Regions from separate parts of the Streptomyces sp. NPDC040410 genome, predicted to be linked through region 1. Evidence: predicted binding sites of a transcription regulator. Region 1 holds the regulator's gene; the other holds the start of a gene.
What was found. Region 1 encodes HspR, which represses chaperone genes until heat shock. Its sites were predicted from a motif close to TTGAGNNNNNNNNNCTCAA; they were not measured.
Positions count from the first base shown of each region.

Region 2: a site for HspR is predicted at 8,372-8,390, ahead of lon (endopeptidase La). Genes of this name have one in related genera too.

Region 1 covers NZ_JBVIVK010000002.1:247,169-263,289, forward strand. Annotated here, with positions in the region: gene ACZ562_RS05110 (sugar ABC transporter substrate-binding protein) at 78-1,184, opposite strand; gene ACZ562_RS05115 (hypothetical protein) at 1,488-2,093, opposite strand; gene ACZ562_RS05120 (ATP-binding protein) at 2,090-3,520, opposite strand; gene ACZ562_RS05125 (response regulator) at 3,757-4,440, opposite strand; gene murJ (murein biosynthesis integral membrane protein MurJ) at 4,479-6,017, opposite strand; gene ACZ562_RS05135 (lipid II:glycine glycyltransferase FemX) at 6,281-7,477, opposite strand; gene ACZ562_RS05140 (L,D-transpeptidase) at 7,709-8,917, shown strand; gene ACZ562_RS05145 (heat shock protein transcriptional repressor HspR) at 9,062-9,514, opposite strand; gene dnaJ (molecular chaperone DnaJ) at 9,520-10,698, opposite strand; gene grpE (nucleotide exchange factor GrpE) at 10,732-11,406, opposite strand; gene dnaK (molecular chaperone DnaK) at 11,403-13,265, opposite strand; gene ACZ562_RS05165 (MraY family glycosyltransferase) at 13,383-14,414, opposite strand; gene ACZ562_RS05170 ((Fe-S)-binding protein) at 14,639-16,121, shown strand, end outside.
Region 2 covers NZ_JBVIVK010000038.1:7,170-23,290, forward strand. Annotated here, with positions in the region: gene ACZ562_RS36845 (DUF6104 family protein) at 18-197, opposite strand; gene ACZ562_RS36850 (multifunctional oxoglutarate decarboxylase/oxoglutarate dehydrogenase thiamine pyrophosphate-binding subunit/dihydrolipoyllysine-residue succinyltransferase subunit) at 335-4,129, opposite strand; gene ACZ562_RS36855 (HAMP domain-containing sensor histidine kinase) at 4,411-5,517, opposite strand; gene ACZ562_RS36860 (response regulator transcription factor) at 5,514-6,251, opposite strand; gene ACZ562_RS36865 (spermidine synthase) at 6,372-7,049, opposite strand; gene ACZ562_RS36870 (class I SAM-dependent methyltransferase) at 7,369-8,139, opposite strand; gene lon (endopeptidase La) at 8,413-10,842, shown strand; gene ACZ562_RS36880 (lysozyme) at 10,903-11,760, opposite strand; gene ACZ562_RS36885 (MarR family winged helix-turn-helix transcriptional regulator) at 11,983-12,474, shown strand; gene ACZ562_RS36890 (hypothetical protein) at 12,603-13,391, opposite strand; gene ACZ562_RS36895 (sensor histidine kinase) at 13,758-16,121, shown strand, end outside.

The sequences.
Region 1 (16,121 bases):
GACTTCACACGGGTGGTGCGGGCACAGGCAGACCCCGGTGACCGGGCCGGCGGTCACCAGGGTCTGCCTGTCACCGGTTACTTCAGGCCGAGCGCCACGCAGTCGGCCTTGTACTTGGCGGTGCAGATGTCGGACACCGTGTGGATGCCGTCCGCGATGACGGTGCGCTTGATGTTGGCCTTCGTCAGGGCGACCACGGTCACGAGCTGCGCCGGGATGTCCTTGTTCGTGGGGCTGTCGACGCGGTCGCGGGTAAGGGAGTCGAACTTGATGTCCTTGCCCTGGACCTTGGCCACCGCCATCTCCGCGGCCGCCTCGGCCTCCGCGGGGTACGACTTGTAGACGCTCATGTACTGCTCGCCGCTGACGATGCGCTGCACGGCCACGAGTTCCGCGTCCTGGCCGGTGATCGGGGGCAGGTCGGTCACACCGGCGGCCTCGAATGCCTTGATGATGCCGCCGGCCATGCCGTCGTTGGCGGCGTAGACCGCGGCGATGTTGTCCTTGCCGATCTTGTTGATCGCCTCGGTCATCTCGGACCGGGCGACGTCCGGGTTCCAGTCCTTGGTGTCGTAGGACGAGGCGATGGTCACCTTGCCCTCGAGCTCCGAGAGCGCACCGGTCTTGAACTGCTTGGCGTTCGGGTCGGTGGGCGAGCCGTTGATCATGACAACCTTGTCGGAGGTGTCGACGCTCTCGCCCAGCGACTCGACGAGGGTGCGGCCCTGCACCTGGCCGACGAGTTCGTTGTCGAAGGACACGTACGCGTCGATCGGTCCCTCGGCCAGCCGGTCGTAGGCGATGACCGGAATGCCCGCCTCCTTTGCCTTCCCCACCATGCCCGCGACGGCGTGCGAGTCGACGGCGTCGAGCAGGATGACGTCGACCTTGTCGTCGATCATCTTCTGCATCTGGCTCGCCTGCTCGTCCGCGTCGGCGCCGGCGTTGGCGTACTCGACCTTGCCCTGCTCGTCGGTGAGGGATTCGACCCTCGCCTTGATGATCGGGTAGTCGAAGTCCGCGTACCGCGTGTTCGTCTTCTCCGGCAGCAGCACACCCACGGTGAGGTCGTCGCCCTTGGCCGGGCTCGCGTCCGCGCCGTCCCCCGACCCGCCCAGTGCGCCGCAGGCGGCCAGCGAGAGGGTCATCGTGGACGCGGTCACGGCTATGGCGATACGACGCATGGGGGTGCTCACTTCGGGGTGCCTTCCTGATGTGGACGCATCGTTGCGGCCAGATGACTGAAAAGCCAACGCGGCCCCGCCCCCGCGGTCAAGCAATACTACTTAACGAGATGACAACGTACGCCCCCGCTTTACATGTCAAGAGTTGAAGCAATCGCCTTCAAACGCCCTTTACCCTCCATTCGACGTCGATCCCCTGAAGGGCAGAAGATCCGTACATCCCATGCCCGTCCTCGCCCGTCCTGATCGTCGACGGTTTCGCCCGCCGCCGACGATCAGGGCCGGTTGCGCGGCCGGTTGGTCTCAACCGGTCCCGGCCGGCGGCTCCGACCGTGCCGCGCCGGTCTCCGCCGGTGCGGTATCGGTGTCGGGGTCAAGGTCACACGTGCCGGACTCCGATGCGCCGTCCGACCCCGTCATCCGCACCGTGACTTGGCCGTGGACGTCTTCGCTGTAGGCGATGGTGCAGATCAACTGCCGTACGGCGATCTCGTCCAGTCCTCCGAGTGCGACGGGCAGACCGGTCGTGACACTCCCGCCGGAAGTGCGTTCGACCCGCACGGTCGCACCGGGGACCGCCGCCGGCAGTGCGGTGCCGAGCCCGGCTTTCTTCTCGGCCTTTCCCGGACCGCTGAGCAGCGTGAGGATCACCTTGTCCGTCGACGGGACGGTCGGACCCTCGTTGTAATCGCTCGGGGACTCGTACGTCCGGATCACCGGATTCAGGCCGCCGTCGGGAGAGACGAAAAACAGCAGCACGTCGTAGTCGCGGTCCAGGAGGGCATCGACGGTGGCGGGACTGCCCGCCTCGACGACATCGGTCTCCTGGATACCGCAACCACCGAGCAGCAGGGCGGCCGTCGACGCGGCGGCAGCGACTGCGGGCCGGCGGGTCCGCGCACGCCTCATTCGCCGGCCTCCTCCGCGCGCAGCGGTATCTCAACGGTGAAGACCGCACCGCCACCTGGCACATTCCCCGCGCGAATCGTACCTCCGTGCAGCCTCACGTTCTCCAGCGTGATCGCCAGCCCCAGGCCGCTGCCCGCCGAGCGGGTACGGGCCGCGTCGGCCTTGTAGAAACGGTCGAAGATGTGCGGAAGCACCTCGGGCCGGATACCGGGTCCGCTGTCCACAACTTCGGTGACCAGCACGGACACACCATGAGGACGCGCCTCACGGCGCAGGCGTACGGTGACGGGTGCGCTGCCGTGTCGCAGTGCGTTGCCGACGAGGTTGGCGACGACGACGTCGAAGCGGCGCGGGTCGAGCCGGGCGCGGAGGCCGTCGGGCAGTTCGGCGCGGACCCGGCCATCGGTCCAGTGCCGGTTCTGCAGGGTCTTGCCGACGGCCTCGGCCGCGTCGACCTCGTAGGTGTTCAGTTCGGCCGCGCGTGCGTCGAAGCGGGAGATCTCCATCAGGTCCTCGACGAGCACGGCGAGCTTTCCGGTCTCGGTGCTGATCAGCCGGACAGCCTGGGCGGTGTCGGGGTCCAGTCCGTCCGCGTCCTCATCGAGGAGTTCGGTGACGGCGAGCATTCCGGCCAGAGGCGTGCGCAGTTCGTGCGAGACGTCGGATGCGAAGCGGCGGGCGCGTGCCTCCGCCTGGCGCAGCTCTTGCACGGAGTGCTCAAGCTGGCCCGCGGACTCGTTGAAGGTGTGGGCCAGTTCGGCCAACTCGTCGCTGCCTCGTACCCGGATGCGTGTATCCAGCCTGCCGCTGCCCATGCTCTGGGCGGCCTGGCGCAGTTCGCGCACAGGACGCAGGACGCTGCGCGCGGCGATCAGGCCGGGTATCAGGGCGATGGCGAGGCCGGGCAGGGCGCCGTCACGGGCGGCGGTGAGGAGGGCATCGACGTTGACCTCTTCGTCGTTCATCCGCATCACGGCGTAGAAGACGAGCCCACTGGGCAGCACGCCGCTGGGGCCGGTCTTGAAGACGGTGGGCATGGCGATGGTCAGATAGGGGACACCGTCCTTGACGACCCGCTCGAAGCTGCCGTTGGGGTTGGCCCGGGCCGCACGGCGCAGTTCGGGTGTGATGACGGTGGAGACGGGGCTGGTGCCGGAGGACGCGCGGATCGAACCGTATTCGACGAAGACCACCCAGGGGTGGGGCTTGCCCATGCGGGCGATGTCGCGCAGGTATGCCTCCAGGCCCTCGGACTCCAGGGGCAGCCCGAAGCCGGTGTGCTGGAACTGTTCGCGGAACGACGCGACCGCGGTGTCCTGGGCGGTTTTCAGCAGAGCGTTGCGGGCCTCGCGGTAGGTCAGCGCCGCGGTGGTGCCGGCACTGACGGCGGCGACCAGCAGGAACGCCAGTACCAGCCGCGTGCGCACCCCGAACGCCGCGGTCCGCGACCGGCGCGTCGGCCGCGTACGCCGCCCGTCCGGCGCACGCCCATCGGCCGGTGCCGCGTCGCGCGCCTCCGCGGGACGGCGCCCACGCCGAGCGCCGGGACGATCCGCCCCACCGCTTCCGGCCGGATCCGCGGGGGCCGCCAGGTCGCCGCCCTTCTCGGTGCCGCCGTCGACCGGGCGGCGGTGTTCGCCGCTGCCGGAGTTCGGCACGGTGTTCACAGTGGCCCGAAGCGGTAGCCGAAGCCCCGCAGGGTCTGGACGTAGCGCGGAGCGCCGGGCTCGTCCTCGATCTTGTTGCGGAGGCGTCGGACGCATGCGTCGACCAGGCGTGCGTCGGCGTGGTAGCTGTGCTCCCAGACGTATTCCAGCAGTTGCTGCCTGCTGAACACTTGCTCCGGAGCGTCGGAGAGGAACAGCAGGAGTTTGAGCTCGGAAGGAGCGAGCGCGAGTCGCTTGCCGGCTTTGCCGACGGTCAGGCCGACCCGGTCGATGGCGAGCTCGCCGTGCATCTCGGTGGCAGGCCGGTTCTGGCCGGTACCTTCGATGCGGCGCAGCACCGCGCGGATCCGGGCTTCGATCACCTCGGTGCGGGCGGGCTTCACGATGTAGTCGTCGGCGCCTGCCTCCAGGCCCACGACCACGTCGAAGTCGTCACCGCGCGCGGTGAGCATGATGATCGGCAGCTGGCTGCTCTCGCGGACCCGCCGGCAGACCTGCACGCCGTTCAGCCCGGGCAGCATCAGGTCCAGTAACAGCAGTTCGGGGTGGAATTCGCTCAGCGCGGCGAGTCCGGCCTCGCCGGTCGCGGCCGACCGTACCTCGTGGCCACGGCGGCGCAGACCGAGTTCGACCCCTTCCCGTACGGAAGGGTCGTCCTCGATGAGGAGCACGCGGGGCATGAGCAGTCTCCCTCGGGTGGTGGTCAGGGCCGGGTAACTCAGCGGCGTACACCGGACAGCAGCGTGCCGAGCTCGGTGAGCCGCAGCGGACGGGCGAGCAGGGCGAAGGTAAGCAGGATGACAGCCGCTCCGGCAGAGGTGGCGGCCAGGGCCCCTGCAGGTGCGCCGCAGGAGGCCGCCAGATGTCCCAGCACGGTTGCGGGCACGGCGGCCAGCAGCAGGCGTACGTGGGCCTCGACGGCGGACGATCGCAGCGGCCGGGCGACGGCCAGCCGACGGCTCAGCACCCGGCTTGTCACGGCCCAGCCCGCGAACAGCGCCAGCGAGTACGCCGCGGCCATCCCCGTCACCGCCCAACGGGCCGGCAGCAGTTGGGCCACGGCCAGGGACAGGCCGGCGTTGAGGGCGACGATCACCAGGTTGAGCAGGAAGGGGGTACGGGCGTCGGAGAGCGCGTAGAAGGTGCGGGAGATGACGTACTGGCCGGACATGGCGATGAGTCCGGGCGCGAAGGCCATGAGGATCCCGGCCATGGCGGCCGTGTCTTCGGCGCTGGTCCTGCCGTATCCGAAGGCGAGGGCCGTGACCGGCTCGGCCAGGACGAACAGAACGCAGGCGGAGGGTATGACAACGGCACAGGAGGTGCGCAGGGCATGGGAGACGTCGCGCTGTACGGCCGCCGTGTCCGCGTCTGCGGCTGCCGCCGCCATCCGGGGCGTCAGCGCGGTGACCAAGGACACGGTGACGATGCCGTGCGGTATGAGCCACAGCGCATAGGCGTTGTTGTATGCGCTGTAGCCCGGCCCCCCGTCCACGCCCGCGGTGGTGGCCAGCCGGGTCGTGACCCAGTAGGCGGCCTGGTTGGCGAGGACCAGCAGCACCAGCCAGCCGGCCGACCGCAGCGGGCGGGTCAGTCCGCTGCCCCGCCAGTCGAAGCGGGGCCGCCAGCGGAAGCGGGCCGCGCGCAGGGCGGGAACGAGGGCGAGTGCCTGGACGGCGACACCGGCCGTCGTGCCCCAGCCGAGCAGTGCCGTCTCGGTCGCGGTGAGCGTGTTTCCGCCGCCCGCGGCAAGGGCCAGATAGAGACCGAAGACGGTCATGACGACGACGTTGTTGAGGATCGGGGCCCACATCATCGCGCCGAACCGGCCGCGTGCGTTGAGCACCTGCCCGAGCAGCGTGAACAGTCCGAGGAAGAAGATCTGCGGCAGGCAACAGCGCGCGAACGTGATCGTCATGGCGGCCTGACCGCCGGTGTAGTCGCTGTACGCGTCCACGATCACGGGTGCCGCCCAGACGGCGGCCGCGGTCATCGCCAGCAGGGCGACGACGCACGCGGTGACGAGCCGGTCCGTGTACGCGCGGCCGCCGTCCCGGTGTTCCTTCGCGGCCTTGACCAGCTCGGGTACGAAGACCGCGTTCAGCGCACCGCCCAGGAGCAGCGTGTAGACGATGGCGGGCAGGGAGTTGCCCACCGCGTAGCCGTCGGCGGTCTGCCCGACGGTGCCGAGCGCCGCGGCGACCACGGCGGATCGGGCGAACCCCGTGCAACGGGACACGATGGATCCGGCCGCCATGACGACACTGCCGCGCGCAGCGGAGACCCCCTCCGCCCGGGCTCCGGGCTCGTGTTCGGTGCACCCGCCCCGGGCGACAGCGCTGGGGGCGGGCCGCTTCTCGTCCGCCTCGGTGGGAAGCGGCGTGCGCGTGCCGGTCTCGGCGACATGCCCGCTGTGCGGAACGACGGGCACGGTGACGCCGCCCTCTCCTCCGCGAGCGGCACCCTCGTCTTCGCTCGCACCGGAGCTGCCGCGCTCCCCGTCCGTTCTCGCCGTCGGAGTCATCGGCGGTTCAAGTACGCCTGGAAGGCGCGGTAGAGGGTGTGGTTGGCGGTGCCGTCCAAGGGCCGTTCCCATTCCCCGAGAGTCTCGACGGCCTGTCCGCCGGTGCCGAGCTTCCACCGCAGCAGTCCGTGGGCCCGCTCGCCGGGGTCGAGCGTGGAGGGTATCCCGCGCATGTCGTATACGTCGGCCCCGAGCGCGTGGGCGTCCAGCAGCATCCGCCACTGCAGGGCGTTGGAGGGCCGGACCTCGCGGCGGTGGTCGGCGGAGGCGCCCGTCTGGTACCAGATCCGGTGGCCCACCGTGATCATTGTGTGGGCGGCCAGGATCTCCCCGCGGTGACGGGCGAGGTACAGCTTCATCCGGCCCGGCTCCTCGGAGTTGAGAGCCGCGTACTGACGCTCGAAGTACGCGAGCGAGCGTCCGAGCCGGAAGCCGTCGCGCTCCTCGGTGATGCGCAGCAGCCGGTAGAACTCGGGGAGTTCGGCCGCGCTGCCCACGACCACCTCCACGCCTTCCTTCTGGGCACGGCGGACATTGCGCCGCCACTCCTGGTTGAGCCCGGACCACAGGTCCTCGCCCGTGCGTCCGGCGAGCGGCACCTGGAAGACATGGCGGGGCTGGGCATCCCCGTCCTCTCCGGTGCCGTCACCACCGCATCGGCGCCAGCCGCGGGCACGCAACCGCTCGGCGACCGCGGTGCCGAGCGGATCGACCTCGCTGGCAAGGACGTCGCCCAGGCGTCTGCCCGGGCCGGTGAGCGACTTGAGCAGGGCGGCGTCCCAGCGGCGGTACGCGGGCGACGGGCCGATGCGTACGGCGAAGGCGCCGGCGCGCCGGAGATGTTCCGTCAGCGGGGTGAGCCAGCCGTCGATGTCCGGGTCCGTCCAGTCGGCGACGGGCCCTTCGGGAAGGTAGGCGAAGTACTTGCGGGTGCCGGGGAACTGGCGCAGCAGGACCAGGGCGACACCGGTCAGCCCACCGGCTTCCGGATCCTGTCCCCAGCCGAGCAACCGGGAGTGCCAGCCCTCCTTGACGTCCGCCCACGACGGGCACTGCAGAAAGCCGGCGCCGAGCGCGGCGCCGGCGGGGGATGCGAGGAAGGCGCGGTAGGCCCCGGCGGTGACGGGTCTCAGGCCGATGGTCCGGTTCCGTTCCCGGTGACCTCGGGTGGGCGGCACGAGCAGCGCTGACACAGTCTGAGCCTCTCTTTCTCCCCCCGACCGTCGCGGGGACACCGAGGATGCTCACAGCGGCCCATGACCGTCCCGCGCGGCGAATGTGACCGGACCATGACCGTTCCTCACCAGTCGCCGTCACATTGCTCCGGAGGCGCTCACCTGGGGTTTTACGGCTCTACAGTCACGACATCCCCTCTTCGGCCCTTCGATGCGGGCCCCTCGTTCTCTTCCGTCACGGAGGTTCTGTTGCACCGCACACCTGCACGCGCCCATGCCAGGGGACGGGCTCGGGCTGCCGTAGCAGCGGCCCTGCTGGCACCTCTCGCCGCCTGCTCTTCGAGCCCTTCTCCCGCTCCGGCGGACGCCAAGGAGGCGAGGAGCGCCGGCGACCGCCCCGTAACCGTCACTGTCACCCCCAAGGGAGGGCACGCCACACCGGGCGAGCCCGTCAAGGTCACTGCGGCGGGCGGCAGTCTCACCTCGGTGACGGTCACCGACGGCACGGGGCGCAGACTCGCCGGCGAGATCGCTCCCGACGGCAGGACGTGGATCTCGGACCGCAGGGCCGCACCCGGCTCGGCCTACGCGGTCACGGTGACGACCCGAACGGAGGGCGGCACCGCCGACAGAACGAAGACCTCCTTCTCGACGGCACAGGCGGACAAGGTCAACAAGGTCGACTGGCGACCGGGTGCCGGCACCACCGTCGGCATCGCCCAGCCGATCTCACTGGTCTTCGATCACCCCGTCAGGAACAAGGCGGAGGTCGAGAAACAGCTCAAGATCAAGACCTCGAACGGCACCGAGGGCTCCTGGGGCTGGATGCGCGACTGGTCCGGCAAGGACAGGGTGGACTGGCGGCCCAGGACCTACTGGAAACCCGGAACCAGGGTCACGCTCGACGCCGAGCTCAACGGCACCGACTCAGGCACCGATGGCGGCTGGTTCGTACGCGACTACACGACAAGCTTCACCATCGGCGCACAGCAGATCGTCAAGGTCGACCTCGACAGACATCAGCTCGCGCTGATACGCGACGGCAGGACCGTCCGCAGCATCCCCGTCTCGGGCGGCACGCCCGGCGGCGACAAACGCTCCTGGCGCGGAACCACGGTGCTGATGGCCAAGGAGGGCACCGTCAGAATGAATTCGGAGACCGTGGGCCTCGGCGACGCCTACGACAAGATGGTCGACTACTCGATGCGGCTGACCTGGTCAGGCATGTACGCGCACGCCGCACCGTGGAACGCCGCCTACTTCGGCAACGCCAACCGCAGTTCGGGCTGTATAGGGATGAGCGACGCGGACGCGGCCTGGTTCTACGGACAGGTGCGGCCGGGCGACCCGTTCGAGATCACGGGAGAGGACACCAAGGGCGCAGTTGCTCCGGAGAACGGATTCGGCGAATGGAACCTGTCGTGGACCGAATGGCGGGAGAAGAGCGCCCTGCGCTGACCGGACCGAACAGAGCCGTTGATCACGGTGAGTCGATTCCGTACGGCGCCGGGCCGCCCTGCGTGCGGTCATCGGGTCGGCACCGAATGTGAAAGGGGACCGGAGGTTCAGCTGAATCTCCGGTCCCCTTCGCGTGTGTTCTCTTCAGTCCGCCGACTGCTGCCGCTTCGGCCGCCACACCACCAACGCGCTGGTCTGCTGGACCTCCTGGTACGGGACCAGGTCCCGCCGGTAGGAGGCGTGGACCGCGGCCTCGCGCTGCTGCATCGCGGCCGCCGCGCCGTCCAGGGCGGCTTGGAGTTCTGCCAGGCGGGACTGGAGTGCGGCGACCTGGTTCTCGAGTTCGATGATGCGCTTGATGCCGGCCAGGTTGATGCCCTCGTCCTGCGACAACTGCTGCACCTGGCGGAGCAGTTCGATGTCGCGGGCCGAGTAGCGGCGGCCCCGGCCTGCGGTGCGGTCGGGGGAGACCAGGCCCAGGCGGTCGTACTGGCGCAGCGTCTGCGGGTGCAGGCCGGAGAGCTGGGCCGCCACCGAGATGACGTAGACCGGGGTCTCCTCGGTCAGTTCATACGGGTTGCGTCGACGGCCGTCCATCTCGATCAAGCTCCCTTCGCGGCCTGGAACAGCTCGGCCCTTGGGTCCTCGCCCGCGGTCGCCTCGCGATACGCCTCAAGCGCGTCACGAGCCTTCCCCGACAGGTCCGCCGGAACACTCACCTCCACGGTGACCAGCAGGTCGCCGCGGGTGCCGTCCTTGCGGACCGCGCCCTTGCCGCGGGCGCGCATGGTGCGGCCGTTGGGCGTGCCCGGCGGCAGCTTCAGGGTGACCGGCGGTCCGCCCAGGGTGGGCACCCTCACCTCACCGCCGAGGGCCGCCTCCGCGAACGTCACCGGGACGGTGACGGTCAGGTTGTCGCCCTTGCGCCCGAAGACCGGATGCGCGTCCACGTGCACGACGACGTACAGGTCGCCGGCCGGGCCGCCCCGCTCGCCGGGTGCGCCCTTGCCCCTCAGCCGGATGCGCTGCCCGTCGCTCACCCCTGCCGGGATGCGGACCTGCATGGTCCGGGACGACTTGGCGCGGCCGCTGCCGCTGCAGACCTCGCAGGGGTCCTCCGCGATCAGGCCGCGGCCCTTGCAGTCCGGGCACGGGTCCGTCAGTGAGAAGCCGCCGCCGGAGCCCCTGGCCACCTGGCCCGTGCCGACACAGGTCGGGCACACGCGCGGGTTGCCGTTCCTGTCGCCGGTGCCCGAACAGGCCTTGCAGGGCTGCTGCGAGGTCATCCGCAGCGGGACCGTCGCTCCCTCGATCGCCTCGGTGAAGCTGAGGGTGACCTCGGTGTCGATGTCCTGACCGCGCCTGGGCTGCACACGTGTGGTGCCGGAGCTGCCACGGTTGAACAGGCCCCCGAAGACGTCACCGAGTCCGCCGCCGAAGCCGCCCGGCTGCCCGCCGCCCTGGGCGCCGCCTCCGAAGAGGTCGCCCAGGTCGAAGTTGAACGAGCCGCCGCCCGCGCCCGGCCCCGGGCGGAAGCCGCCGTTGCCGAAGAGGGCGCGTGCCTCGTCGTACTCCTTGCGCTTCTTGGGGTCACCGAGGACGTCGTTCGCCTCGGAGATCTCCTTGAAGCGCTCCTCGGCCCTGGCGTTCCCCTTGTTGGCGTCCGGATGGTTCTCGCGGGCGAGCTTCCGGTACGCCTTCTTGATCTCGGCCTCGGTGGCGTCCTTGGGGACGCCGAGGACCTTGTAGTAGTCCTTCTCGATGAAGTCCTTGGTGCTCATCCTCGACGTCCCTCCTTCCTCGTCGGTTCAAGCTCAGCCCTCGTCCGGGCCACCGCTCTCCTTGTCGTCGGCGGCGGCGGACGTCTCCGCGGAGTCCGAGGAGTCCGCCTTGACGGTCTGCGCCCCCGGCTGGGGTTCGGCCACGGCCACCCGCGCGGGGCGGATGGTGCGCTCGCCGATCCGATACCCGGGCTGCAGAATCGCCACGCACGTCGTCTCCGTGACGTCCGGTGCGTAGCTGTGCATCAGGGCCTCGTGGATCGTCGGGTCGAAGGGCTCGCCCTCCTTGCCGAACTGCTGCAGACCCATCTTCGCCGCGACGGTCTCCAGCGACTCCGCGACGGACTTGAATCCGCCGACGAGTTCGCCGTGGTCCCGGGCGCGGCCGATGTCGTCGAGCACGGGCAGGAGCTCGGTCAGGAGGTTCGCGATGGCGATCTCCCTGACCGTGATCCGGTCGCGTTCGACGCGGCGGCGGTAGTTCTGGAACTCCGCCTGGAGCCGCTGGAGGTCCGCCGTGCGCTCGCCGAGCGCCGAGCGCGCCTGGTCGAGTTGGGCCGTCAGGCCCGCAGTCTGTGCTTCTGCGTCCCCGGCCGGGGCCGCCCCCTCCCCCGCGGAGGGGGAGGCGGCCTGCGGCTCGGCGTCGTCGGGGGTGGCGCCGGAGGGGACGTCGGGCTTCTCCTCGAAGCCCGGGGTCTCCTCCGTCACGCGGCACCGTCCTTGCGCTCGTCGTCGACGATCTCGGCGTCCACGACGTCGTCGTCGGCCTTCGGGGCCTCGGCACCGGCGTCGGCACCGCCCGCGGCACCCTGCGCGGCCTGGGCGTCGGCGTACATGGCCTGGCCCACCTTCTGGGAGACCGCGGCGACCTTCTCGGTGGCCGTGCGGATCGCGGCGGTGTTGTCGCCTTCGGCGGACTCGCCCTTGAGCGCGGCCTTCAGCTCCTCGACGGCGGCCTCGACCTCGGTCTTGACCTCGCCGGGGACCTTGTCCTCGTTGTCCTTGAGGAACTTCTCCGTCTGGTAGACGAGCTGCTCGCCCTGGTTGCGGGTCTCGGCGGCCTCGCGGCGGCGGTGGTCCTCCTCCGCGTACTGCTCGGCCTCCTGGCGCATCCGGTCGACCTCGTCCTTCGGCAGCGAGGAGCCGCCGGTGACGGTCATCTTCTGCTCCTTGCCCGTGCCGAGGTCCTTGGCCGTGACGTGCATGATGCCGTTGGCGTCGATGTCGAAGGAGACCTCGATCTGCGGGACACCGCGCGGGGCCGGCGGCAGACCGGTCAGCTCGAACATGCCGAGCTTCTTGTTGTACGCCGCGATCTCGCGCTCGCCCTGGTAGACCTGGATCTGCACGGACGGCTGGTTGTCCTCGGCGGTGGTGAAGATCTCGGACCGCTTGGTCGGGATCGTCGTGTTCCGCTCGATCAGCTTGGTCATGATGCCGCCCTTGGTCTCGATGCCGAGGGACAGCGGGGTCACGTCGAGGAGCAGGACGTCCTTGACCTCACCCTTGAGGACACCGGCCTGGAGCGAGGCGCCGATGGCGACGACCTCGTCCGGGTTCACGCCCTTGTTGGCCTCCTTGCCGCCGGTCAGCTCCTTGACGAGCTCGGCGACGGCGGGCATACGGGTGGAGCCGCCGACGAGGACGACGTGGTCGATCTCGCCGAGCTGGATGCCCGCGTCCTTGATCACGTTGTGGAACGGCGTCTTGCAGCGCTCCAGCAGGTCCGCGGTCAGCTGCTGGAACTGAGCCCGGGTGAGCTTCTCGTCCAGGTGCAGCGGGCCCTCGGCGGACGCGGTGATGTAGGGCAGGTTGATCGAGGTCTCGGTGGACGAGGACAGCTCGATCTTCGCCTTCTCAGCGGCCTCACGCAGGCGCTGGAGGGCCATCTTGTCCTTGGCGAGGTCCACGCCGTGGCCGGCCTTGAACTGCTGCACCAGGTAGTCGACGACGCGCTGGTCCCAGTCGTCACCACCGAGGTGGTTGTCGCCGTTGGTGGCCTTGACCTCGACGACGCCGTCGCCGATCTCCAGGAGGGACACGTCGAAGGTGCCGCCACCGAGGTCGAAGACGAGGATCGTCTGGTCGTCCTTGTCGAGGCCGTAGGCCAGGGCGGCCGCGGTCGGCTCGTTGACGATGCGCAGGACGTTGAGGCCCGCGATCTCGCCGGCCTCCTTGGTGGCCTGGCGCTCGGAGTCGTTGAAGTAGGCCGGGACGGTGATGACCGCGTCCGTGACCTTCTCGCCCAGGTAGGACTCGGCGTCCCGCTTCAGCTTCTGCAGGATGAAGGCGGAGATCTGCTGCGGGTTGAAGGGCTTCCCGTCGAGCTCGATCTTCCAGTCGGTGCCCATGTGACGCTTCACGGACCGGATGGTCCGGTCCACGTTGGTCACGGCCTGGCGCTTGGCCACCTCTCCGACGAGCACCTCACCGTTCTTGGCGAAGGCGACGACGGACGGCGTGGTCCTGGCGCCCTCGGCGTTGGTGATCACGGTGGGCTCGCCGCCCTCCAGAACGCTGACGACGGAGTTAGTCGTGCCCAGGTCGATGCCGACCGCACGTGCCATGGTTGATTCCTCCAGCAATGACTTGAGTGGAACGGACTCAAGTGTGCATGACGGCCACCGCGCGGTCAACAGAGCTGAGTCAGGGCGACTCAACTCTTATCCTTTCCTTACACGCAACTACCCTCTGACCTGCACAGATGCGGTATGAGGAGGTGGCCGCAGAGGGTGAACAGACTGCCTGCGGGGCCCGTACACCTTGATCCGCAGCAGCGCGAGCACGACGGCCGGCGCGACCACCGCCACCCAGAGCGGGCCGGTCTGCGCGATCCAGCCGACGTGCCCGAGGACCCCGACGAGTACCCCGGAGAACGCGCCGACGCCGAGCAGGATCGTCGCGCCCCGCGCGGTGAGACCGAGCCGCCGCAGTCGGTGGGCGAGGTGATCGGGGCCGCTGCGCAGCAGGGGCCGCCCGGCCAGCCGCCGCGACACCAGGACGAGGACGACGTCGGCGCTCGCCACGGCGGTGAGCGCGAACAGCACGCCCGCGCTGGACGCCGGCCCGTACCCGGCGCGGGTGAGCACGGCCGCCGAGGCGAGCACGAAGCCGACGAACAGTGACCCGCACGCCCCGAGGGCGATCCGCGCTGGATGCCAGTTGTGCATGAGAAACCCGGTCAGCGCGGCGGCCAGCACGCTCAGCAGCACCGCGAGCCCGTCCATCACCTCGGCCGCCGCGCAGGCCCCGGCGCCGAAGGCGGTCACGACCCCGACCGTGCCCGCCAGCCCGTCGGCGTGGTCGAGCGCCTTGAAACCGATGGCCACGACGACGATCCAGACCACCGCGAGCAGCCCCGCGGGCAGCCCGGTCTCGTCGTACGGCACCACGCAGGCCGCCGCGACGGCCGTGCCACCGAGCAGGAACCGGGCCTTCACCCGCCGCACGTCGGCGATCAGCCCCAGCACGGCGACGGCGGCCCCGGCGGCGAGCAGCCGGCCCGTCCCGTCGCCGAGCGGCGCGACGCCGGTCCATCTCCCGGCCGCCACCACCACCCAGGTGGCGAGCACCACGGCCGCACCCCCCACCAGCGGAACCGGCCGCTGCCGCCGCCGGTCGACCACGCCGAGGCGCAGGGCGGGGGCCCGCAGCAGCGCGCTGAGCACGGCGGCGAGCAGGAGGGCGGTGGCGGCGGCGATGATCCCGTAGAGCACGCACCCAAGTTAATCCAAATGTGATGATATGTGGTGAATTGACCGAATGATCCGCGCGCCGTCCACCCTGCCCCGCCACGCTACTGAGGCCTGCCTCAGTAGCACAGATCACCACACGGCTGACTACAGTGCGGCACAGGATTGCGGGTAGTCTCAGAGGACTGCATAAGTTACCGCTTAGTAATTTCGCTCGAAGAAGCCTCGCAGGCCCGAGGAGCCCCCAAATGCAACTCGCCGCGATCATCGTGTCGCTGGTCCTGACCGTGGTCGGCGTCGCGCTGCTCGCACGCGCCATCGGCCACTTCGTCCGGTACTTCAAGCTCGGCCAGCCCGTGCCCGCCGGCACCCGGACCGACAACCCCTACCAGCGCAGCGTGACGCTGGTGAAGGAGTTCCTCGGCCACACCCGGATGAACCGGTGGGGCATCATCGGTGTCGCCCACTGGTTCGTGGCGATCGGCTTCCTGACGCTGCCGCCCACCATCATCACGGCGTACGGCCAGCTCTTCGAGGCCGACTGGACGCTCCCGGTGATCGGCGGCTTCCTGCCGTACGAGCTGTACATCGAGTTCATCGCCGCGATGACCACCCTCGGCATCGTCACTCTGATGGTCATCCGCCTGCTGAACCTGCCGTCGCGGCCCGGCCGCAAGTCGCGGTTCGCGGGCTCGAAGATGGGCCAGGCGTACTTCGTCGAGTACGTCATCCTCACCATCGGCCTGGCCATCTACGCCCTGCGCGGTCTCGAGGGCGCGCTGCACCACGTGGACCACTACGAGGCCGCGTACTTCGCCTCGTACCCACTGATCCTTGCCTTCAAGGGGCTGAGCCTCACCGCGCTGCAGAACCTCGTCTACCTCTTCGCGATGATCAAGCTGAGCACGACCATGATCTGGATGATCACGGTCTCGCTCAACACGAACATGGGGGTGGCCTGGCATCGCTTCCTGGCCTTCCCGAACATCTGGTTCAAGCGCGACGCGACCGGTGAGACGGCCCTCGGCGGCCTCCAGCCGATGACCTCGGGCGGCAAGCCGATCGACTTCACCGACCCGGGCGACGACGACGTCTTCGGTGTCTCCCAGGTCGAGCAGTTCTCCTGGAAGGGCCTGCTGGACTTCTCCACCTGCACCGAGTGCGGCCGCTGCCAGTCGCAGTGCCCGGCCTGGAACACGGGCAAGCCGCTCTCCCCGAAGCTGCTGATCATGTCGCTGCGGGACCACGCCCACGCCAAGGCGCCCTACCTGCTCGCCGGCGGCGGCAAGACGATGGAGGGCGAGGAGAAGGCGTCCGAGGAGCAGCTGAAGGACGTTCCCGCCGCGGCTCTCGCCGAGGCCGAGCGCCCGCTCATCGGCACCGCCGAGGAGAACGGCGTCATCGACCCCGACGTCCTGTGGTCCTGCACCACCTGCGGCGCCTGCGTCGAGCAGTGCCCGGTGGACATCGAGCACGTCGACCACATCGTCGACATGCGCCGCTACCAGGTGATGATCGAGAGCTCCTTCCCGTCCGAGGCGGGCACGATGCTCAAGAACCTGGAGAAGAAGGGCAACCCCTGGGGCCTGGCCAAGAAGCAGCGCCTGGAGTGGACGAAGGAAGTCGACTTCGAGGTGCCGGTCGTCGGCAAGGACATCGAGGACCTGACCGAGGTCGAGTACCTGTACTGGGTCGGCTGCGCCGGCGCCCTCGAGGACCGCGCCAAGAAGA
Region 2 (16,121 bases), on a different contig from region 1:
CCGGCCCCGGGAACGCCCTACTCCTCGTCCTCGTCGTCCAGCCGGGCCAGCCACGTCGCCAGCCGCTCCACCGGCACCTCGAAATCCGGGTTCAGGTCGACGAACGTCCGCAGCTGCTCGGCGAGCCACTCGAAGGTGACCTCTTCCTCGCCGCGCCGCTTCTCCAGTTCTTCGATGCCTCGGTCGGTGAAGTACAACTCTTGCTCCTGATACGGACGGGACAGAGCCCTGGGGCCTACCCCCTCAGGGTAGGCCGTGGAAGGGACGCGAACGCCGAGGGGCCCGGCCCGGGTGGTCATCACCCGGGCCGGGCCCTTCACGTGCCGCGCGAGGCCTACGCCTCGAACACCTCACGCACCAGCTGTTCCTGCTCGGCCTGGTGCCGCTTCGCCGAACCCACCGCCGGAGAGGAGCCGTGCCGGCGGGAGATGCGGCGCAGGCGCTCTCCGTGCGGGACGTCCGCGCCGACCGCCAGGTCCAGGTGGTCGATCAGGTTGAGCGCGATGAACGGCCACGCACCCTGGTTCGCCGGCTCCTCCTGGGTCCACAGGTACTTCTCGGCGTTCGGGTACTTGGCGATCTCGGCCTGGACCTCCGCACCCGGCAGCGGGTAGAGGCGTTCGAGGCGGATGATCGCCGTGTCCGTGACACCGCGCTTCTGACGCTCGGCGTCGAGGTCGTAGTAGACCTTGCCGGCGCAGAAGACGACCTTCTTGACGGCGGCCGGGTCGACCGACGCGTCGCCGATGACCGGGCGGAACTGGCCCGTCGTGAACTCCTCCGCCTTCGAGGCCGCGGCCTTCAGGCGCAGCATCGACTTCGGGGTGAAGACGACCAGCGGCTTGTGGTGCGGGTTGTGCACCTGCCACCGCAGGAGGTGGAAGTAGTTCGACGGGAGCGTCGGCATCGCGACCGTCATGTTGTTCTGGGCGCAGAGCTGCAGGAACCGCTCCGGGCGGGCCGAGGAGTGGTCCGGGCCCTGGCCCTCGTAGCCGTGGGGGAGGAGAAGCGTGACACCCGAGGTCTGGCCCCACTTCTGCTCCGCCGACGAGATGAACTCGTCCACGACCGTCTGCGCGCCGTTGACGAAGTCGCCGAACTGCGCCTCCCACATCACGAGCGCGTCGGGGCGGGCCAGCGAGTAGCCGTACTCGAAGCCCATGGCCGCGTACTCGGAGAGCAGGGAGTTGTAGACGTTCAGGCGCGCCTGGTCCTCGGAGAGGTACAGCAGCGGGGTGAAGTCCTCGCCCGTCGCGCGGTCGATCAGCACCGCGTGGCGCTGGCCGAACGTGCCGCGCTGCGAGTCCTGGCCGGCCAGCCGGACCGGGACGCCCTCCAGGAGGAGGGAGCCGATGGCGAGGGTCTCGCCCATGCCCCAGTCGATCGTGCCGTCCTCGACCATCGCCGCCCGGCGCTGCAGCTGCGGCAGCAGACGCGGGTGGACGGTGATGTGGTCGGGGACGTTGACCTGCGACTCGGCGATCCGCTTGACGACCTCCGTGGTGACGGCGGTGTTCACGGCGACCGGGAACTCGGCCTGCGGCTCGGAGGGCTCCGCGGCGGCCGGCTGCGAGGTGGCCTCGCGGACCTCGGTGAAGACCTTCTCCAGCTGGCCCTGGTAGTCCTGCAGCGCCTGCTCGGCCTCTTCCAGGGTGATGTCGCCGCGACCGATCAGGGACTCGGTGTAGAGCTTGCGCACCGAGCGCTTCTTGTCGATCAGGTCGTACATCAGCGGCTGGGTGAAGGCCGGGTTGTCGGACTCGTTGTGACCGCGGCGGCGGTAGCAGATGAGGTCGATCACCACGTCCTTGTTGAACGCCTGGCGGAACTCGAAGGCGAGGCGTGCGACGCGCACGACGGCCTCGGGGTCGTCGCCGTTCACGTGGAAGATCGGGGCCTCGATCATGCGGGCCACGTCGGTGGCGTACATCGAGGAGCGGGAGGACTCCGGGGCGGCGGTGAAGCCGACCTGGTTGTTGATGACGATGTGGACCGTGCCGCCGGTGCGGTAGCCGCGCAGCTGCGACATGTTCAGGGTCTCGGCCACCACGCCCTGGCCCGCGAAGGCCGCGTCGCCGTGGAGGGCGACGGGCAGGACGGTGAAGTCCGTGCCGCCCTTGTTGATGATGTCCTGCTTGGCGCGGGCCACGCCCTCCAGGACCGGGTCCACCGCCTCCAGGTGCGAGGGGTTGGCGGTGAGCGAGACCTTGATCTGCTCGCCGTCCAGGCCCGTGAAGGTGCCCTCGGCGCCCAGGTGGTACTTCACGTCGCCGGAGCCGTGCATCGACTTCGGGTCGAGGTTGCCCTCGAACTCGCGGAAGATCTGGGCGTACGACTTGCCGACGATGTTCGCGAGGACGTTCAGACGGCCGCGGTGGGCCATGCCGATGACGACCTCGTCGAGGCGGGACTCCGCCGCCGAGTCCAGGACCGCGTCGAGCAGCGGGATGACGGACTCGCCGCCCTCCAGGCTGAAGCGCTTCTGGCCGACGTACTTGGTCTGCAGGAAGGTCTCGAAGGCCTCCGCCGCGTTCAGGCGGCGCAGGATGCGCAGCTGCTCCTCGCGCTCCGGCTTGGAGTGCGGGCGCTCCACCCGGTCCTGGATCCACTTGCGCTGCTTCGGGTCCTGGATGTGCATGAACTCGATGCCGGTGGTCCGGCAGTACGAGTCGCGCAGCACGCCGAGGATCTCGCGCAGCTTCATCATCGACTTGCCGGCGAAGCCGCCGACCGCGAACTCGCGCTCCAGGTCCCACAGGGTGAGGCCGTGCTCGATGATGTCCAGGTCGGGGTGCTTGCGCTGGCGGTACTCCAGCGGGTCGGTGTCCGCCATGACGTGGCCGCGGACCCGGTAGGAGTGGATCAGCTCGAAGACGCGGGCGGCCTTCGTGACGTCGTCGTCGTGGGAGACGTCGATGTCCTTGAGCCAGCGGACCGGCTCGTAGGGGATGCGCAGGGACTCGAAGACCTCGTCGTAGAAGCCGTTCTCGCCGAGGAGGAGGTTGGCGACGATGCGCAGGAACTCGCCGGAGGCGGCGCCCTGGATCACCCGGTGGTCGTAGGTCGACGTGAGCGTCATGACCTTCGAGATGCCGAGCTTGTTCAGGGTGTCCTGGGAGGTGCCCTGGAACTCCGCCGGGTAGTCCATCGAGCCGACGCCCATGATCACGGACTGGCCGGGCATCAGACGCGGCACGGAGTGCACGGTGCCGAGGCCGCCGGGGTTGGTCAGGGAGACCGTGACACCGGTGAAGTCGTCCATCGTCAGCTTGCCGTCGCGGGCGCGGCGGACGATGTCCTCGTAGGCCTGCCAGAACTCGAAGAAGTTCAGCGTCTCGGCCTTCTTGATGCCGGCCACGACGAGCTGGCGGTCGCCGTTGGGCTTCACCAGGTCGATGGCCAGGCCGAAGTTGACGTGCGGCGGCTTGACGAGGGTGGGCTTCCCGTCCTTGTCCGCGTAGTGCCAGTTCATCGACGGCATGGCCTTGATGGCCTGCACCATCGCGTAGCCGATCAGGTGCGTGAAGGAGATCTTCCCGCCCCGGGCGCGCTTGAGGTGGTTGTTGATGACGATGCGGTTGTCGAAGAGCAGCTTCACCGGGACCGCGCGCACGGACGTGGCCGTGGGCAGCTCCAGGGAGGCGTTCATGTTCTTCGCGACCGCGGCGGCGGGACCGCGCAGCGGGACCAGCTGCGGGCCCTCGCCGTCGGCGGAGGGCGCGGCCTGCGGCTTGGCGGCGGGCTTCGCGGGGGCCGCAGCCGGAGCGGCGGCCTTGGCGGGAGCCGGAGCCGCGGCGGCGGGCTTCGGGGTCACGGGGGCCGGCGCGGCGGCGGCCGGAGCCGGAGCCGGAGCCGCGGGCTGGACCGGGGCGGCGGGCGCCGCCGGGGCGGTGGTGGTCTCTGCGGCCCCCGCGGCCGCAGTACCCGCCGTAGCCGGGGCGGCAGCCGCGCCCGACTTGTAGTCGGCGAAGAAGTCCCACCAGGCGCGGTCTACCGAATTCGGGTCCTGGAGGTACTGCTGATAGATCTCGTCGACGAGCCACTCGTTGGGACCGAACGCGGCCGCGGGGTTCTTCCCCGCTTGGTCGTCGGTCGAGATGCTCGAGTTACTGGGGGACTGTGGCGACACGGCGGCAACCGCCCTCTTCCGCTTCACAAGGTGATGGACAGCGGGAATAAAGGCTACGCCTCCATGACCGGGAAGGTCAGGCCAGGCCCGTCCATCGTCGTGTAAGTCACATCGAACAGCGTGTTTCGGGGGTGGAAATGGCGGGAAACAAGCGAGGTTCCGCTTCGAGAGGCAATGGCAGACCAAGGCCATCCACGCCGCACGCGCGGGCCTCTGCCTGATCACACGTGTCCGTCGGCGCGGACGTCCGTGGATCTTGTGGCTCCACTTCGAACTTTACGTCAACTTGGGATGGATGACTCTCCCGGAAGAGTGACGATAATCCTGCAGCCCCGCTCGGATTCGGCCACACCGATCCGGCCGCCGTGCAGATCCACCGCCCACCGGGCGATCGCCAGGCCGAGCCCCGTACCGCCGTCACTGCCCGGACCGTGCGGCCGGTTGACGCTGCCGCGGTTGAACCGCTCGAAGACGCGGTGCCACTCCGACCTGGGGATGCCGGGACCCTCGTCCAGCACCTCAAGCTCCAGCGACCCGGGCAGCACCCCGCGCCGGGCTCTGACCGTCACACGGCCGTGCGGCGGGCTGTGCTTGACCGCGTTGTCGATGAGGTTGGCGACCACCTGGTGGATCCGCTCCGGATCCGCGTGCGTGGTCAGCTCCGGCGGCGACACGTCGAGGTGCAGATGGACGTCCGTACGCGTGTGGCTGCCGGAGCCGGACGCGATGCCCGCGCGCGCGGAGGCGACCATGTTGGCCTCCTTCAGCACGCCCGACAGGTACGGCCACACCTCGAAGCGGCGTATCTTCAGCGGTACGACGCCGTTGTCCAGCCTGGACAGGTCAAGGAGCGTCTCCACGAGACGTCCCAAGCGCTCGGTCTGCTTCAGCGCGGTTCGCATGGTCTCCGGGTCGGCCTGTGTGACGCCGTCGACGATGTTCTCCAGCACCGCCCGCAGGCCCGCGATGGGCGTGCGCAGCTCGTGCGAGACGTTGGCCACCAGCTCCTTGCGCTGGCGCTCCTGCGCCTCCAGGTCGTCGGCCATGCGGTTGATCGTCTGGGCCAGGTCGCCCAGCTCGTCCCGGCGGTTCTCGCTCACCCGGCGGGTGTAGTCACCGTGCGAGATGGAGCGGGCCACCGCGTTCATCTCGTCCAGCGGCGCGGTGAGTGAATGTGCCACGAACTGCGTGATCAGCAGTGTGGCGATCATCGAGAAGACCGTGATGAAGCGGAGCTCCGTCTTGGTGTGCACCGCTATCACCGACAGCCCGGTGGTGATCAGGACGGCGATGACGACCAGCGCGCCCAGTTTTGTCTTGATCGAGAACGGGCGCAGGCCGCCCCAGGGCTCCCCGAGGCTTCTCCGCGCGGCCGGCCCGTCGCTCATGGCGTCGGCGTCTCCAAGGCGTAGCCCACACCGTGCACGGTGCGGATCCGCTCGGCGCCGATCTTCCGCCGCAGCGCCTTGATGTGGCTGTCGACCGTCCGGGTGCCGGAGGCGTCCGCCCAGTCCCACACCTCGGCGAGCAGCTGCTCACGGGAGAGCACCGCGCGCGGGGTGTTCGCCAGGCACACGAGGAGGTCGAACTCGGTGGGGGTGAGGTGCACGTCCGCGCTGCGCACCCGCACCCGCCGCTGCGCGTGGTCGATCTCCAGCTCACCCAGCCGCAGGATGCCGCTGCGCGGGGTCGACGCCGCGATCGCGGCCCGCTCCACCCGGCGCAGCAGCACATGCACCCGGGCGGCCAGCTCGCGCATCGAGAACGGCTTGGTCATGTAGTCGTCGGCGCCCACGCCGAGCCCGACCAGCATGTCGGTCTCGTCGTCCCGCGCGGTCAGCATCAGCACCGGCACCGGCCGGGCGGCCTGCACACGGCGGCAGACCTCCAGACCGTCGAAGCCGGGCAGCATGATGTCGAGGATCAGCAGGTCGGGCTGCCAGGCCTCGGCCGTGTCGACGGCGGACGGGCCGTCGCTCGCCGTTTGCACGAGGAATCCCTCGGCGCGCAGGCGGGTCGCGATGGCGTCCACGATCGTCGGATCGTCCTCGACGACCAGAACCCGGCGCTGTGCGCCCGGGGTCGCCGCCGTGCCGTTGTGCGAGGTGTGTGTCTGCTCCATCGCCCGCCCCTGAGTTGCTTTCCGGAATCCGTGGGGTGATCCCTTGTCTGCGCATGACTGCGATTGACGCTTGAATGATCGGCGTCGGGAAGCAGAGTACGGGGAGTCACCGCGCCTTTGCTATCCAGGCCGGACGGCGAGGTGCACGACGTCCGGAACGCCCCGGGCAACGGGGATCTCTTCGGTACGCACCTGCTGGAAACCGGCATTCCATAGGGATCCTTCAAATTCCGCGGAGGGCTGCGCCGACCACACCGCGATCACACCGCCCGGCCTCAACAACCGTGCACAGCTTGTCAGTCCGGTCGGAGAGTAGAGGCCGTCGTTGCCCTCGGTGACGGTCCAGTCGGGTCCGTTGTCGATGTCGAGGCACAGCGCGTCGTACGTGGCGGATGTCTCATGTACGAATGCGACAAGATCCGTTTCCAGAATCTCGGTGCGCGGGTCGGCGAGTGCCCGCTCCGAAAGCGCGGACAAAGGGCCGTCGAGATGCCAGTCGATGATGGCGCGCTCGCGCTCGACGACCGTGATCCGGCCCCAGCGCGGGTTCGCGGCGGCGTGTGCGAGCGAGAACCCGACACCGAGTCCGCCGATCAGAACACCCGGTTCCGCCCGCCCGTCGAGTGCGGCGAGCGCCGCGTCCACGAGCAGCCGCTCCGACCGGCCGTCCGAAGTGTCCATCAGGAAGCAGCCGTTGGCGATGATCTGCAGCAACTCGCCGTGGCGCCTGAGCACGACTTCGCCGTGCGGACCCTCGCGACGGTCCAGGACTCGGGGAGTGTCGTACGGGTTGGGCATCGGACCATCCTGGCAGGTGTACCGGGGATGTCCGAAGGATTTGCCCCGCGCGCCAGCTGGGCCGCCAGTGGACGGACGGCGACCTCGGGAGGTTCCTGCGCGTCGGGCCGTGCGTGGCGCCGGTCATAGACAGTGGCGGGCGCGAAGGGTGGGGCGAGAGGGAAGGAGCGCGGGCCGGCCGCTTTCGGCGGGATGCTGACGCTGGACCTGCAGGCCTTCACGGACCCCATGACGAACTGGGGGCACCTGATCTCGCCGGCGACGGGCGTGGCGATGTGGCCGTGGACGCGGCGGCGGCACCGGGCGCGGGAGTCTGAGGTCATCCGCTCCGGGCGGTGAGCACGGGCTGGTAGTAGCCTCCGGTGCCCGGGGCGTGCCAGGTGAGCTCGGTGAAGCCGGCGCGGGCCACGAAGTCGGTCAGCTGCTCGCGGGTCAGGGCCCAGTAGGTGGTCCGGCGGACGCGGACCGTCCATGTGCCCGCTGCGGGAATGAGCTGGAAGTGCTCCAGGTCGTAGCGTTCGCCGTCCTCGTGCCAGTGCCACAGCTGGAAGGTGATCACCCGGCCGTCCGGGGTTTCCGACACGTGGGGAGGCGTCGCCGCGGGTCTGGTCCGGCGGGCCTCGTCGTAGTCCCGGAGGGTGATCAGCAGAAGCCCGCCGTCGCGGAGGACCCGTCGCATACCCCTCAGGGCCGCCGTGACGTCCTGGGCGGACAGCAGATGCGGGAGCGAGTTGTCCGCGCAGACGACGACGTCGAAGACGGATGCCGCGAACGGCAGCCGCCGCATGTCCGCGACGGCCGCGGGAAGGCCGGCGCCCCGTGCGCCCGCCTCGGCGGCGGCGCGGGCCGCGGCGCGGGGGCTCAGATCGGTGCCGACGACCGCGTGCCCCGCCAGGGCGAGCCCGATCGCCTGGGTCCCGATCCCGCAGGAGCAGTCCAGGACATGGTGTGCTCCCGCTCCCAGCTGACGCCGTACCAGCTCGTCCAGTACGGCCGCCTGATGCGCCATGCTCGCGTCCCAGTCCGGGAAGATCAGGTGGTAGTCGGGGGCCAGGTCGTCGTAGAAGTCCCTCACCGAGGATGCCGGCATGGACCCACGTTAGGCCCTGTCGTCAGATTCCCGCCTGCCCCGCGACGCCAGGCACGCTCCCCCACTGCCTCAAGGGCGTGGGAGGTGCCCCCACTCGCCGCACCGGGCCCTTGCCCGAGTAGTCCGGTACGAGGCGACGCAGCAGGGAGTGCTCCGCCGCCCCGCCCGACTGCGGTGATCGCCCACAGCGAACGGGCGGCATCGTGGGGAACATTCCAAGGCCTCCCGTGCATTGAGTCCGCATAGCTCAACTTGACTGCCGAAGGGGAGATCATGGCTTCGACGTCCACACCGCTCACCCTGCCTGTGCTGCCGCTCGACGGCGAGGTCGTGCTGCCCGGGATGGTGGTTCCGCTGGACCTGAACGACGCAGACGTACGCGCCGCGGTGGAGGCCGCCCAGGCCGCCGCCCGCTCCGAACCCGGAAAACCCAAGGTCCTGCTGGTGCCACGCATCGACGGGTCGTACCCGGGCACCGGTGTGCTCGGCACCGTCGAGCAGGTCGGCCGGCTGGCCGACGGTGATCCGGGCGCGCTCATTCGCGGCCGTGGCCGCGTGAAGATCGGCGCCGGTACCACCGGGCCGGGCGCGGCGCTGTGGGTCGAGGGCACGAGGATCGACGAGAGCGTGCCCGAGCCGCTGCCCGGCCAGGTCGCCGAACTGGTCAAGGAATACAAGGCCCTCGCCACCGCATGGCTTCGCAAGCGCGGCGCCTGGCAGGTCGTCGACCGCGTCCAGGCCATCGACGACGTCTCCGCCCTCGCCGACAACTCCGGCTACTCGCCCTTCCTGACCACGGAGCAGAAGGTGGAGCTGCTCGAGACCGCCGACCCGGTCACCCGCCTCAAGCTCGCCACCCAGCAGCTGCGCGACCACCTCGCCGAGCAGGACGTCGCCGAGAGCATCGCCAAGGACGTCCAGGAGGGCGTCGACAAGCAGCAGCGCGAGTTCCTTCTCCGCCGTCAGCTGGAGGCCGTCCGCAAGGAGCTGCGCGAGCTGAACGGCGAGGACGGCAGGGATCCCGCCGAGGAGTCCGACGACTACCGCGCCCGCGTCGAGGCCGCCGACCTGCCCGAGAAGGTCCGCGAGGCGGCTCTCAAGGAGGTCGACAAGCTGGAGCGGTCCTCCGACCAGTCGCCCGAGGGCTCCTGGATCCGCACCTGGCTCGACACCGTCCTCGAACTCCCGTGGAACGAGCGGACCGATGACACCGGCGCGTACGACATCCAGGGCGCCAGGGCAGTGCTCGACGCCGAGCACGCGGGCCTTGACGACGTGAAGGAGCGGATCACCGAGTACCTGGCGGTGCGCAAACGCCGTACCGACCGGGGCCTGGGCGTCGTCGGCGGACGGCGCGGCGGTGCCGTGCTGGCGCTCGTCGGTCCGCCCGGCGTCGGCAAGACCAGCCTCGGCGAGTCCGTCGCGCACGCCATGGGCCGCAAGTTCGTTCGGGTCGCCCTCGGCGGCGTCCGTGACGAGGCCGAGATCCGCGGCCACCGGCGTACGTACGTCGGCGCGCTGCCCGGCCGGATCGTCCGCGCGATCAAGGAGGCCGGGTCCATGAACCCGGTGGTGCTCCTCGACGAGATCGACAAGGTGGGCTCCGACTTCCGCGGCGACCCGGCGGCGGCCCTGCTGGAGGTGCTGGACCCCGCCCAGAACCACACCTTCCGCGACCACTACCTGGAGGTCGAACTCGACCTGAGCGATGTCGTCTTCCTGGCCACGGCCAACGTCCTGGAGGCCATCCCGGAGGCCCTGCTCGACCGTATGGAGCTGGTCCGCCTGGACGGCTACACCGAGGACGAGAAGATCGTCATCGCCCGTGACCACCTGCTCCCGCGCCAGCTGGAGCGGGCCGGGCTGACGAAGGACGAGGTCGTCATCGACGAGGGCGCACTGCGCAGGCTCGCCGGTGAGTACACCCGCGAGGCGGGCGTCCGCACCCTGGAGCGGTCCATCGCGCGGCTGCTGCGCAAGGTCGCGGCCCAGCACGAACTGGGCGAGCGGGAGCTGCCGTTCACCATCGGCGAGGACGACCTGCGCGGGCTGATCGGCCGGCCGCACCACGTGCCGGAGTCGGCCCAGGACCCGGCCGAGCGCCGGACGTCCGTCCCCGGCGTGGCGACCGGTCTCGCGGTGACGGGCGCGGGCGGCGACGTCCTGTTCGTCGAGGCGTCCCTCGCGGACCCCGAGACGGGTGCGGCGGGACTGGCCCTCACCGGTCAGCTGGGCGACGTGATGAAGGAGTCCGCGCAGATCGCGCTCAGCTTCCTGCGCTCGCACGGCGCCGAACTCGAACTGCCCGTCGGCGACCTGAAGGACCGGGGCGTGCACATCCACTTCCCGGCCGGCGCGGTCCCGAAGGACGGCCCGAGCGCGGGCATCACGATGACGACGGCCCTGGCGTCGCTTCTGTCCGGCCGCCTGGTCCGCACGGACGTGGCGATGACCGGCGAGCTGTCGCTCACCGGTCGCGTGCTTCCCATCGGCGGCGTGAAGCAGAAGCTGCTCGCCGCGCACCGGGCGGGTGTCACCACCGTGATCATTCCCAAGCGCAACGAGCCCGATCTGGACGACGTCCCGGCCGAGGTGCTGGACAGGCTCGACGTCCATGCCGTCACGGACGTCCGCCAGGTCCTGGAGCTGGCCCTGTCGCCGGCCACGAACGGCGCGGCGCCGGAGGTTCCGGTCGCGGCGTGACGGACGCGATCGGGGAAAGGCCCGGGCGAGCCCGGGCCTTCGCCGTGTACGGGTTCCGGGTCAGCCTCTCGCCAGAGCCTGTACGCGGTCCAGCCCGCCGTTGAACTTGTCGTGGTCCCCGACGATCGGCCCGGACGAGGTGTACTGCCACATCGTGTAGTACGACCAGCCGGCGGGCAGTGTCCCCGGGGTGGCGGCGTAGCGGGCGATCCACAGCGGGTTGACGGAGGCGAAGCCGGCGTAGTTGCCGGTGCACTGCGTCCACCAGCTGGTGGCCGTGTAGATCACGGCGTCGCGGCCGGTGCGGGCCTTGTACTGGGTGAGGAAGCTGCGGATCCAGCTCACCATCCCGCTCTGCGTCTTGCCGTAGCAGGCGGCCCCGTACGGGTTCCACTCGATGTCGAGCACGCCCGGCAGCGTCCTGCCCTCCCTGGTCCAGGCGCCTCCCCGGTCGACGAAGTAGTCGGCCTGGGTGGCGCCGGTCGTGGTGTCAGGGGTGGCGAAGTGGTAGGCGCCGCGGATCATGCCGACGTTGTACGCGCCGGTGTACTGCGAGGTGAAGTAGGGATTCCTGTAGTAAGTGCCCTCCGTCGCCTTCACGTAGGCCCACCGGACTCCGCTGGTCCACAGGGACGGCCAGGCGACGTTGCCCTGGTGGCTGGAGACGTCCACGCCTTCCGTCTGAGCGGTGGCGAGGCTGGTGAAGAAGCCGCTGAAGAGGCCGGTGAAGAGGCTGGAGCTGCCGTGCCGGCCGTCGTGGGTGAGGACGCCCATCCCCATGTGGGCGGAGCCGCGTGGAGGTTTCTCCGCGGCGGAGGCCGGGACGGTGAGAGGGAGTGTGAGGGAGAGAACGGCGAGCAGGATTCCGGCGAGCTTGAGGCGCCGGGGGCGTGGCGATCCGGGTCTGTGCACGGGCATAGCGTGCCTGCGTAGGCTCGCTGATCCTCGGAGCTGCGCGGTCGAGCCGCTCGACATGCCCCGGACGGAGGAGCGGGGCCGTCGTCGGCCGGCTCACCGACGACCGGCCGTCAGTACGGGAGCTGGTGTGGGCATGCCAGCAATCCGGGCCCGGAGACTGCCGTCGGACCAGGCCTGCGAAATACTTGTGGAGCTGCGGCGATGACGGAGGCAGGGACTGACGTGCACGGAGACGGAAACGGCGATGTACGCCGAGTCGAATCGGGCGTGGCGCCGACTGGTGCGGACCAGGAGTACCTGTCCCTGGAGCGTGAGCTGACGGTGCTGCTGCGCAGGGCCCGCGCCAGTCAGGGGGAGATGGCGCGCGAGGTCCACCCGGACCTGGAGTCCGCGGCGTACGGCCTCCTCGTGCGCCTGGACGAGTGCGGCCGGCAGCGCGCCACCGAGCTCGCCGCCTACATCGGCGTCGGCAAGGCCACCATGTCCCGCCAGCTCCATGCCCTGGAGGACCTCGGCCTGGTCGCCCGCGAACCCGACCCGGCGGACGGCCGGGCCTGGCTCGTCCACCTCACCGAGGAGGGCCGCACCCGCGTCGGCAAGGTCCGCGAGGCCCGCCGGGCGCGGTACGTCAGCCAGCTGTCCCACTGGGACCGGCGAGAGGTGGCCGAACTGGCACGGCTGCTCCAGCAGTTGAACCAGGGGATGGAGAAGTAGGAGAAGCAGAGGACACCCGGTTTCACGATCTGTGTCCATTCGGCTCCGCTGTGTCCCTCCCTGGATCCAGGGAGGGAGTCACATGTCTCGGCCGAAGCATCTGGACCCCCGCGTCCATGGGGAGCCGCTCACAACTCGACGTACACCACCGTCGCGTCGTCGTGCGTCTTGCTCCGCTTCAAGTATGTCCGCGTCTCCTCGTCGGCCTGCTCCAGCGCCCGCACTCGCTCCACCAACTCCCGCGCCCCCTCCTTCCGTACGAGCGCGAGGCAGTCCCCCCAATCACCTTCCCGGAACTTCTCCACCCACCGCGTCGCCCCGTCCGTGAGCGCGGTCAGTGTGCGGACCGACGAGCGCGGCAGCACCCCCGTCACCGCCCGCCCCGCCACCGACGGGTCCGCCGCCGCCGTGAAGAAGCCGCCCTCCTTGTTGCGGACCGTGGCGTCCACGATCGCGTCCGTGGCCAGCGAGGCGCGCGGCAGGCGGGACAGGCGGTCGTCCAGTACGGCGGTGACCGCGCCGCCAGGGGCTTCCACCAGGAGTGCCGAGTCCGACAGGACCAGGTACTCGACCGCGTCCGGCGACCACCGCGCTATCGCGGCCGTCGCCTGGGGTGTACGTGGGTGAGAAAGGTCACAAGACCCCTTGTGAACCTCGGTTGTTCGAAGGATCGCCCGGGAGAGGATCTCCGCCAGCGTGAGATCTCGGGCGGAAGCGGTCAGTTCGGTCAGGGCTCCGCCGAGCCGAGCGGTGAACCAGGAGACGGAATGCAGGCAGCCCGTCTCGCCCGTCGGAGGCGTCACTCCGTCCAGGATTACCAGTGCGCCGCCCAGTCCGGACGCCGGTAGGGCGACACTTGCGAAGTCCTCGTTGGGGCGGTCGGGAGTGCCCGGCTCCGAAACAAGTTCAGTACGCATCCGGCCAGTCTGCACGAGCTCTTCACTCGGTTCACCAAACGCTGTCAATGGCTGTCGAATCAGCGCGCTCGCACAGATCGGGCGCCTGATTTGAGGTGGAATAGTCTACTCTGGGAGGGCGTGGTGGCGAATAGTGCCACCGCCCGCCGCCGACGTCCAACCGGCCCGCCGTGGAAGATCCTCGCGGGCGCCAGGAAGGACTTGCCCGTCAACTCTCCTCCGGGGTTCACTCCTTCAGGTGGCGGGTGAGGTGATGGGCGGCCACTGCGTACCGGCACTGGGAGGGTCGGAAACCGTCCGGTTGCACGCACAGTCGCCGCCAGTTGACGGAACGTCACCCGGGCCCATGGGTATCACGAGTCAGGAATGCGAGCACCGGTGCAGAAGACGCGGCCTCGTCGCACAGGCAAGCAGACGGCCTCAGAGGGGGCTGCGGAGCGCACCCCCGGATCCACCGGCCTCACCAGTACCACCAGCACCCCGAGTGTCCCGGTCGGAAAGGGCCGCCGCACCCACGTACGCACCCGGCTCATTCTCGCCGTCGCCGTCGTGGCCGCCGCCATCGCCGGGGCCGGTACCCCGTCCGTCCTCGACGCCTCCGGACAACTCAGCGACTCCCAGGACCTGGTGACGCTCGCCGAGCAGACCCAGGACGCCCTCTCGCTCGCCCACGCGCTCGCCGACGAACGCGACGAGGTCACCCCGTACGTCGCGGCCGGCCGCCCCAAGTCCAAGGCGCCCTCCGAGGAACGCAGCGCCAGAGTCGACCGGCAGGTCGAGGAACTGCGCGCCGACACCGACACGCCCGCCTCGCTCCGCGCGGACCTCGACGGCATAGCGGCCGTGCGCAGGGCGGCGCTCACCGGGCGGAGCAGTGCCCTCGAAGCCCACCAGGCCTACTCCGCCGCCATCACCGAGCTGCACGCGCTCGCCGAGCAGCTGGCCGAGCAGATGCCGGCGCGCGCCGCCGGCGGCGCCCACGCCCTCGCCGAGCTGGACTCCGCGGTCCAGCAGGCCGCCGCCGCCCGCGGGCTGCTCCTCGCGGCGCTCAACGTGCCCCGCAGCACGCAGACGGTCGTCGACCCCATTACCGGTGTGTCGACCGAGACCGTCACCTCCTCGGACGCCGACACCAAGCAGCGCGACGCCCTCACCGCCGCCGCCCAGCAGGCCCGCCTGCGCTCCGACGCCGCCGTCGCCGACTTCCGGGACACCGCGCCCAAGGACGCCCGTACCTCGTACGACTCCACGGTCACCGGTCCCGAGGTCAATTCTGCCGAGCAGTACCTCGCTTCCCTCACCGACCAGCCGGCCCTCTCCGACGGCGAGCTCGGCACCAGCGTCAAGAAGGCCGACGCCGCCCTCTCCGCCCGGGTCGACCTGATGCGCGGCGCGGAGTCCGCCCTCTTCGACCGCCGTACCAAGGAACTCGCCCAGCTCCGCGACGACGACGTCACCGCGCTGGAGATCCGCATCGCCGTCCTCGGCGCCCTGATGCTGCTCGCCGTCGGCATAGCCACGGCCATGGCCCGCACCCTCACCCGCCCCCTCTCGGTCCTGCGCCGCGGCTCCGCCCGGCTGGCCGAGGCCGCGGACCCGACCGCCGAGGAACCGGTCACCTTCACCGGCCGCAACGACGAGTTCGCCCAGGTCGTCCGCTCCGTCAACGCCCTGCACGCGCACGCCGCCGCCCTCCACGAGCGCATCACCACCCTGGAGGCCGACCGCAAGCACCTCGTCGGCCAGCGCCAGAAGATGGCCGACGCCCGCGAGGAACTGCGCGCCGAACTCACCGAATCCGCCACCAAGTTGGAGCGCCTGCGCAGCAGCATCGGCGGAACGTTCGTCAACCTCGCGCTGCGCACCCTCGGTCTCGTCGAACGGCAGCTCGCCGTCATCGAGAACCTGGAGGAGCGCGAGCAGGACCCGGACCGGCTCGCCACGCTCTTCAAGCTCGACCACTTCGCCACGGTCATGCGCCGGCACAGCGAGAACCTCCTCGTCCTGTCCGGCACCGAGCACGTCCAGCAGAGCGCCGGGCCCGTCCCGCTGCTCGACGTCGTACGGGCCGCCGTCAGCGAGATCGAGCGGTACGAACGTGTGCGCATCGCCGCACTCCCGCCGCACGCGCACGTGGCCGGCTTCGCCGCCGACGACCTCTCCCACCTGCTGGCCGAACTCATGGAGAACGCCACCTCGTTCTCCCCGCCCGACCTGCCCGTCGAGGTCTCCGGCTGGCTCCTGGAGAACGGCGAGGTCATGCTCTCCGTCCAGGACGAGGGCATCGGCATGACCGACGAGCGGATGAGCACCCTCAACTCCCGACTCGCCGACTTCGACCCGGAGGCCCCCTACGACCAGGAGGGCGAGGACGGGCTCGGGCTCGGCCTGTACGTGGTGGCCCGGCTCGCCCACCGGCACAGCGTGCGCGTGAACCTGCGCGAGCAGAAGCAGGGCGGGATCGCCGCCGTCGTCGTACTGCCGCAGGCGCTGCTGGCGGCGGCACCGGCCTCCGCCGTACCGGCCTCCGGCCCCGTGGCCGGCGGCACGCAGTCGCTCTCCCTGCCCGGTTCGGAGGCGGAGGCCAACTCCAACGTCCTCAAGGGCCGTTCGACGGACGTCGATCCTCTGGTGGCGCTCGCGGAGAAGGCCGTACGGATGTCGGACGGCGCGCCCCCCGGGGCCCCGGCCGAAACGACCATGGAACTCCTGCTTCCGGAGCTGACGGCC